2 regions of the Streptomyces sp. MB09-01 genome follow, and region 1 is predicted to be linked to the other one. Evidence: riboswitches for the same ligand, from Rfam matches in the RefSeq annotation. Region 1 holds a riboswitch; the other holds the start of a gene.

The links. Region 1 has a riboswitch for guanidine ahead of PV721_RS19880 (Ohr family peroxiredoxin). Riboswitches for the same ligand answer to the same signal wherever they lie in the genome.
Region 2: another riboswitch for guanidine. It lies ahead of PV721_RS26070 (DMT family transporter); the one in region 1 lies ahead of PV721_RS19880 (Ohr family peroxiredoxin).

Annotation. Positions count from the first base shown of each region.
Region 1 is NZ_JARAYQ010000088.1:26,156-30,130, reverse strand. It holds gene PV721_RS19885 (hypothetical protein) at 198-635, opposite strand; gene PV721_RS19880 (Ohr family peroxiredoxin) at 622-1,074, opposite strand; guanidine-III (ykkC-III) riboswitch at 1,149-1,210, opposite strand; gene PV721_RS19875 (AraC family transcriptional regulator) at 1,267-2,274, opposite strand; gene PV721_RS19870 (type 1 glutamine amidotransferase domain-containing protein) at 2,534-3,310, shown strand; gene PV721_RS19865 (hypothetical protein) at 3,459-3,975, shown strand, end outside.
Region 2 is NZ_JARAYQ010000139.1:61-4,035, forward strand. It holds partial or broken gene PV721_RS26065 (transglycosylase domain-containing protein) at 1-1,618, shown strand, start outside; gene PV721_RS26070 (DMT family transporter) at 1,635-1,955, opposite strand; guanidine-III (ykkC-III) riboswitch at 1,987-2,056, opposite strand; gene PV721_RS26075 (GroES family chaperonin) at 2,120-2,461, opposite strand; gene PV721_RS26080 (DUF3618 domain-containing protein) at 2,505-2,825, opposite strand; gene bcp (thioredoxin-dependent thiol peroxidase) at 2,930-3,397, shown strand; tRNA gene PV721_RS26090 (tRNA-Leu) at 3,587-3,670, shown strand; gene rdgB (RdgB/HAM1 family non-canonical purine NTP pyrophosphatase) at 3,727-3,975, opposite strand, start outside.

The DNA.
Region 1 (3,975 bases):
CCCGCGCCATCGGACCCGCGCCGCTCCAGCAGGTGTGAAGCCGGCATCGCCGCTCATGGCGGCCACCGCAGGACCACCGCCGGGAAGCCACACGCGGGAGGCCACACGGGAAGCCACAGGCGGCAGGTCACCGGCGGCAGGCCATAGGCGGGAAGCCACCGCCGGGAGGCCACACCTGGGAGGTCACCAGCGGGAGGTCACAGCCGCCAGTACGTCCCCGCATCGGAATCGACGTGCACCACGTGCCGGCCGACGCGCACCACCTGGTGGTCCGGGCCGGACCAGGAACCGGCGGCACCGGCTGCGCCGGACAGCGGAGTCCAGATCTCCAGGAAGGTACTGCCATCCGCGTTGGTGCCCCGCTCGACCAGGTTGACACCCTCCCACCGGAAAACGCCCACATCCTCACCGGGCTCGCCCCTGAGGTGGTGGAAACGCACCTGCGAGCCGTCGACGGACGTCGTCCCGGCAAAACCCCGACTGTCGGCGTAATACAACCCCGCCTGCAACCACACCACTTCACGGTCCTCGACAACAGGTCCGCCGTTGCGGCTGATACCGCGCCGCAACCACGCACCGTACCCGGGCACCGGCACCGGCACACCACCCACCGACACCGGCTCAGACCCGGCCATCAACGGCAAGATCATCCACAGCCACAAGCATCAACGGCACATTGCCCCGCACCGCCTGCGAGTACGGACAGACCGCGTCCGCCCGCTCCAGCAAAGGCTGAAGGTCCACCGCCCGCCACCCCGGCAAACTCACCGTGAGGACCACCGCAAGTCCGTAACCCGCAGCCGTGTCCGTGGTGCCGAGCTCCACTTCACAGGCCACGCGCGCGGCGGAGGCATCCGCCCCGAACTCGGCGGCGACCTCCGCAAACGCGGAGGTGAAACAGGCCGCAAAACCGGCCGCGAACAACTGCTCGGGATTGGTGGTGCCGGGCACCTTCTTGCGCGGCGGGGCCAGGCGCACGTCCAGCCGGCCGTCGTCCGTGCGGACGGATCCGGTGCGGCCGCCGACGGCATGCGCGGTCGTCCGGTACAGGCTGCGGGTAAGTGGCACGGTCATGGATTCGGCCCATCTGGCTCGACGAGAACGCTGCCCGGGTGCGGACAACGGACGGCACTGCTCGTGCAGCACCTCACGCGTCGTCGTGCGTAACCGGGTACGGCGCATCTCGTCCGGGGCCAGGAATCCGACCGCCGGACAATCTAGCAACGGTGACGGCCGGCCCGGGGCCTTGCCCCACGGTGAAGTTCCTCACCCGCCGGACCCGGGCCGAAACCGACTGCGGTACGCCCCCGGCGGCATGCCCTCCCACCGGGTGAACGCCCGAACCAGAGCCGTCGCACCACTCAGCCCCACAAGCAAGCCGATCCGATCCAACGGCAAGACCGTCGTCTCCAGCAACCACCTCGCCCGACCATGACGGGCAGCGTCGAGGAGCGCGCGCCATGACGTGCCCTCCGCGTACAGGGCCCTGCGCAGGGTTCGGACGCTGAGGTTGAGTTCCTTGGCAGGGCCTTCGGGACCCGCGTCCTCGAGCGCGGCCTGTTCCAGCCACTGCCGTACGCGCTCGGCCACGGTCACCGCCGTGGCGGCGGACAGCTGGTGCAGGAGCCGGTCGGCGTAAGCCCGGTGCAGGGCGTTGAGCGTCGGATCGTAGAGGGGGCGGCGCCTGTCGAGGTCCTCGTCGGCGACCGTGATCGCGTTCTCCGGGGCGTCGAAGGTGACGGGGCAGCCGAGGACCCGGGCGTAGGGCTCGGCCGAGCCCGCGCGGGGGTGGGCGAACGACGCGGCCAGGGGCGCCCAGTCGTCGCCGGTGATCCAGCGGGCCGCCCGCACCATGCTGCTGACGACCGCCTCCACCTGCTGGGGGTGCATGGCGGCCGGGCCGACCGTCGGCCGGTAGCAGATCCGGCCGACGCCGCCGCGACGGTGCAGGGTCACCGTGCCCGCCTGGCTCACCAGGGGGTGGTAGCGCTCGGCCGCCTGCGCGGCGTCCGCGAGGCTGGCGGAGGTGAGGACGAGGTGGCCCAGGATGTGCAGGCCTTCGGGCCGGATCCGGTCGCCCACCAGGAGCCCGGTGTGCGGGCCGGCATTCCGGGCGTGGAGCACCTCGTCCCACAGGGCGCGCATCTCGCCGTACTCCAGCCGCTCCGTGGGCAGGGCCCAGGAACCGGACGGCCCGCCGCTGCCCTCTGCCGTCGCACTCAGGACGGCGAGGGCGTACGACGCGGTGACGGAGGGCGACCCGGTGGTGGACACGGCCGCCAGTCAATGCGGGCACATCACCCCCGTCAATACCGTCCGCCGCCGTGGGACGAGCGCGGGGGGGGCGGGTTCGGAAGTCAACGCATTGGCCGCCGGAGTGAATGACGGGGCCGCGGGCCGCTCCTAAGGTCGGCCTTCGGACACCGAGGGGATCAGGGTCCCCCGGGGCGCCGGGATGCCGGGCAATCCGGAAAATCCAGGGAAGCCGGGGGAAGCGTGCTGCCCTGATCACCACCGCTCAGAGGAGTACGCCGTGATTCTCTTCCTGCTCCCCGCAGGCGACTACGACCCGACCGAGGCGGCGGTGCCGTGGGCCGCATTGCGGGACGCCGGCTTCGAGGTGCGGTTCGCAACCCCCGGCGGGAAGGTCGCGCTCGCCGACCCCAGGCTCACGGACCTCGGCTTCTCCTGGCTGTCGCCCTGGCTGATGACCCGCCGCGCCGAGCTGGCCGCCTACCGGCGCCTCACCGAGGACCCCCATTTCCTCGCCCCCTGCTCGTACGCGGATGTCGACCCGGCCGAGATCACGGGCCTCTTCGTGCCCGGTGGCCACGCCACCGGCATGCGGACGCTGCTCGAGGACGCCACCGCCCAGCGGCTGTTCGCCCGGATCTTCACTCAGGGCCTGCCGGTGGGGGCCGTCTGCCACGGCGTACTGCTCGCCGCCCGGGCCGTGGATCCCGCCACCGGGCGCTCGGTCCTCCACGGCCGGCGGACGACGGCCCTGACGTCCCTGCTGGAGCTGACGGGCTGGAACCTCACGCGGTTCTGGCTGGGGCGCTACTACCGCACGTACAGCACCACCGTGCAGCAGGAGGTCACCGCGGCGCTCGCCGATCCGCGCCACTTCCTCGCCGGCCCGCCGCTGCCCGTCCGCGACACCGCCGCCCGGCCCGGACGCGGCTTCGCCGTCAAGGACGCCAACTACGTCTCCGCGCGGTGGCCCGGCGACTGCCACCGCCTGGCGGCGGAGTACGTGGCCCTGGTCCGCGCCCATGCGGCGGGACCGGTGCAGCACCACTCGGGTTGAGCCCGGCTCCCGCATCGCGCGGGCCGGCGACCGCAGACCATCTCCGCAGTGTCATGAACGCTTCGTGAAAGGGATGGGAGGGATGGCGATGAACCGACGAAGAGCCTTCGGACGGAGCCGCTACCTGTTAGCCGGCCTGGTCCTCGCGATGGTCACCCTGGTACTCGGCCCCGCGGCCGCCGGCGCGTCGGCGGGACCGCAGTGGTGGGAGCCCGTGGCGCGCCCGGCGCCGGACTCGCAGGTCAACGTCACCGGGGAGCCGTTCACCGGGACCGACGCCCAGGGCCGGGTCCGCGGATACGTCGACGGGCACGTCCACCTGATGTCCGACGAGGGCTTCGGCGGCCGGCTGGTCTGCGGGAAGGTCTTCTCCACGGCGGGGGTGACGGACGCCCTCAAGGACTGCCCGGAGCACTATCCGAACGGCGTCCTCGCCCTCTTCGACATGATCACCAAGGGCGGTGACGGCCGGCACGACCCCAACGGCTGGCCGGCGTTCCGCGACTGGCCGGCCCATGACTCCGCCACCCACCAGCAGACCTACTACGCCTGGGTGGAGCGGGCCTGGCGGGGCGGCCAGCGGATCCTGGTGAACGACATGGTCACCAACGGGGTGATCTGCTCGCTCTACTTCTTCAAGGACCGCGGCTGCGACGAGATGACCG
Region 2 (3,975 bases), on a different contig from region 1:
GCTCGACGGCATGGTCAAGAAGGGCTGGCTGTCCGAGACCGAGCGCGCCACGACGCAGTTCCCCGAGCCCGGCAAGGTCCGCGCGGCCGCGGGCCTGTCCGGCCAGCGCGGCTACCTGGTGGAGGCGATCAAGGACTACATCGTCGAGAACAAGATCCTCGACGACAAGACCCTCGCCGAGGGCGGCTACCGGATCACCTCCACCATCGACAAGCGCCGCCAGAACGCCTTCGTCGCCGCCGTCGACGAACAGATGGTCGGCAAGCTCGACCCCGAAACGCGCAAGGCGGACCGGCTGGTGCGCGCCGGCGGGGTCTCCATCGACCCGGCCACCGGCAAGGTCGTCGCCATGTACGGCGGCATCGACTACACCAAGCAGTACGTCAACAACGCGACCCGGCACGACTACCAGGTCGCCTCCACCTTCAAGCCGTTCGTCTTCGCCTCGGCCGTCGAGAACGGCTCCCGCACCCAGGACGGCCGCCGGATCACCCCGAACACCGTGTACAACGGCGACAACAGGCGCCCGGTCGTCGGCGGCCGGATCCGCTTCAACCCCGAGAACGAGGGCCAGGTCTCGTACGGGAACATCACCGTCAACACCGCCACCGACCTCTCCGTCAACGCCGTGTACGCCCAGATGGTCGTCGACGTCGGCACCGGCAAGGTCAAGCGGACCGCCATCGACCTCGGCATCCCCGAGGACACCCCCAACTTCGTTCCGGGCCCCGCCATGGCGCTCGGCACGATGCAGGCCAGCGTCCTCGACATGGCCCAGGCCTACGCGACCCTCGCCGACCACGGCCGCCGCACCCCGTACACCTTCCTGGAGAAGATCACCAAGGGCGGCGACACGATCGGCCTGCCCGAGCGCACCCCCGCCCAGGCCATCGGCCGCGAAGCCGCCGACACCACCACCTCCATGCTGGTCAGCGTCGTGGACAACGGCACCGGTACGGCGGCCCTCGCCGCCGGCCATCCGGCCGCCGGCAAGACCGGCACCGGGGAACTGGACCGCTCGGCCTGGTTCGCGGCCTACACCCCGAACCTCGTCACGGTCGTCTCGATGATGGGCCAGGACCCGGACACCGGAACCCTGCAGTCGCTCTACGGCGCCCTCGGCGAGCCCCGTATCGGCGGCGGCGGCTACCCGGCCCGGATCTGGGCCGCCTACACGAAGACCGCCCTGGAGGGCACCGACCCCGTCGACTTCGACCTGGAACTCCAGCCGGGCGGGGCGCAGCCCCCGCCGCCCTCCCCGGAATCCAACCCTCCGCAGCAGACGCCGGACGACGAGCTCACGCCCACGCCGCCGCTACGGCCGACCCGGCCCACGGGCGGACAGGACAACGGCGGCCGCGACAACGGCGGCCAGAACCAAGGGGGTCGGAACAACGGCGGCCAGAACCAGGGGGGACAGGACAACGGCGGCCAGAACAACGGCGGCCAGGACCAGGGCGGTCAGAACAACGGGGGCCAGAACAACGGCGGCCAGACGCAGGGCGGTCAGGACGACGGCGGCACCACCCAGGGCACCCAGGGGACGACGGGCACCCAGGGCGCCGACGGCGGGCCGGCCGACGGCCAGCGCCCTCCACCGTCGGCGTTCCTCGAATGACCGCCGACGCGGGCGGTCAGTGACCGGAGGTCACCTTCAGCCCCACCACGGCGACCAGCAGCAGACAGATGAAGAAGATCCGGGAGGCGGTGACGGGCTCGCCCAGCACCGCCATACCGAGCACGGCCGCGCCGGCGGCGCCGATGCCCACCCACACCCCGTACGCGGTACCGATGGGCAGGGTCTTCGCGGCGTAGGACAGCAGCACCATGCTCGCGACGATCCCGGCGCCCGTGAACACGCTGGGCCAGAGCCGGGTGAAGCCTTCGGTGAATTTCATGCCGATCGACCAGCCGACTTCGATCACACCGGCGACGACAAGAAGAACCCAGGCCATGACGGCACCTCCGAGACATCGAGCGATACGGGGTGCGTCGTCTTGTCGTACCCGGTACGGCGCGTCTCGTCGGGTTCTCCTCCACCGTAGCAAAAGGCAGCGAAAAGGGCCGGTGACCAAGGCCACCAGCCCTTCCTCGACTCAGCTCGGGAGCGCGCGCACGCTCACAGGTACAGGCCGGTGGAGTCCTCCGACCCCTCCAGCCGCTCCGCGGCCACGGCGTGCAGGTCCCGCTCGCGCATCAGCACGTACGTCGCGCCCCGCACCTCGACCTCGGCGCGGTCCTCGGGGTCGTACAGGACCCGGTCCCCGGGCTCGACCGTCCGTACGTTCTGCCCGACCGCGACCACCTCGGCCCAGGCCAGCCGCTTGCCCACCGCGGCCGTCGCCGGAATCAGGATGCCGCCGCCCGAGCGGCGCTCGCCCTCCGGCAGGTCGGACTTCACGAGCACGCGGTCGTGCAGCATGCGGATGGGCAGCTTGTCGTGGGTGGTGTTCTCGCTCACGATCCGAACCTACCTGCCCGCGCCCGCCCCGTGCCGCTCAGGGTCACGCGCGCCTGCGTCGTGCCGACAGGACAAGCACACCGACGACACCCACCGCGAGCAGGGCGACCGGCACGATCCGCTCGGGGCGCGGAGTCCCGTCTTCGTTGCGCAGGCCGTCCCGCAGGTCCGTCACGATGCGGTTCACCGTGACGAAGGCCCGCCCGGCCGTGTGGTCGACGGTCGAGGCGACCCGGGCCCGTGCATCCCCGATGATCGTCTTCGGGTGCACGCGCACGCCGATCTCGTCGAGCGTCTCGGCGAGCTGCTCGCGGCGGCGGACGATGTCCGCCTCGATCTGTGCGGGAGTCCTGGCTTCAGGCACCGCGCTGCCTCCGTCGTCGTGGTCCGGTGGGGGGTAGTCCCCGGTGAACAGTCTGTCAGCTTAGTCTCGAGACGTACCGATCCCCTCTTGAGGAGACTGTCCAGATGAGCGAGCGACTCCAGCCGGGCGACACCGCCCCCGCCTTCACCCTGCCCGACGCGGACGGCAACGAGGTCTCGCTCGCCGACCACAAGGGCCGCAAGGTGATCGTGTACTTCTACCCGTCCGCGCTGACGCCGGGCTGCACGAAGCAGGCCTGCGACTTCACGGACAACCTGGCCGTCCTGGCCACGGCCGGCTACGACGTCATCGGCGTCTCCCCGGACAAGCCGGAGAAGCTGGCGAAGTTCCGCGAGCAGGAAAGCCTGAAGGTCACCCTGGTCAGCGACCCGGAGAAGGAAACCCTGGCGGCGTACGGCGCGTACGGCGAGAAGAAGCTGTACGGCAAGACGGTCACCGGAGTCATCCGCTCCACGGTGGTCGTCGATGAGGCGGGCAAGGTCGAGCACGCCTTCTACAACGTCAAGGCCACGGGCCACGTAGCCAAGATCATCAAGGACCTGGGCATCTGACCCACCCGCGCCCACCACAGCGGCGCACCGACCCGGCGCGGGCCGCTCCGCTTTCCGCATGGGGCCCGCGCCCCAACTGCCACTCGTTGACGGACACGTGGTGCCGAAACCCTCACGCCAAGGCTCCCGCCCTCCCCTTAGACTGAGCGCAGCCCGGTCGGACTCAATGTCTGAATGGGGCGACATGTCGCGGTTGTGGTGGAATTGGCAGTCACGCTGGGTTTAGGTCCCAGTGGGGTAAAACCCGTGGGGGTTCGAGTCCCCCCAACCGCACGTCAACGCCGAAGGCCCCGTACCGGTTGCGTACGGGGCCTTCGGCGTGTCGCGCGTCAGCCCAGGAGTTCTCGGACCACCGGGACGAGGGCGCGGAAGGCCTGGCCCCGGTGGGAGATGGCGTTCTTTTCCGCCGGGGTGAGTTCCGCGCAGGTTCGGGATTCGCCCAGGGGCTGGAGGATCGGGTCGTAGCCGAAGCCGCCCGTGCCGGACGGGGCGTGGCGGAGGGTGCCCAGGAGGCGGCCCTCGACGACGCGTTCCGTGCCGTCGGGGAGGGCGAGGGCGGCCGCGCAGAAGAAGTGCGC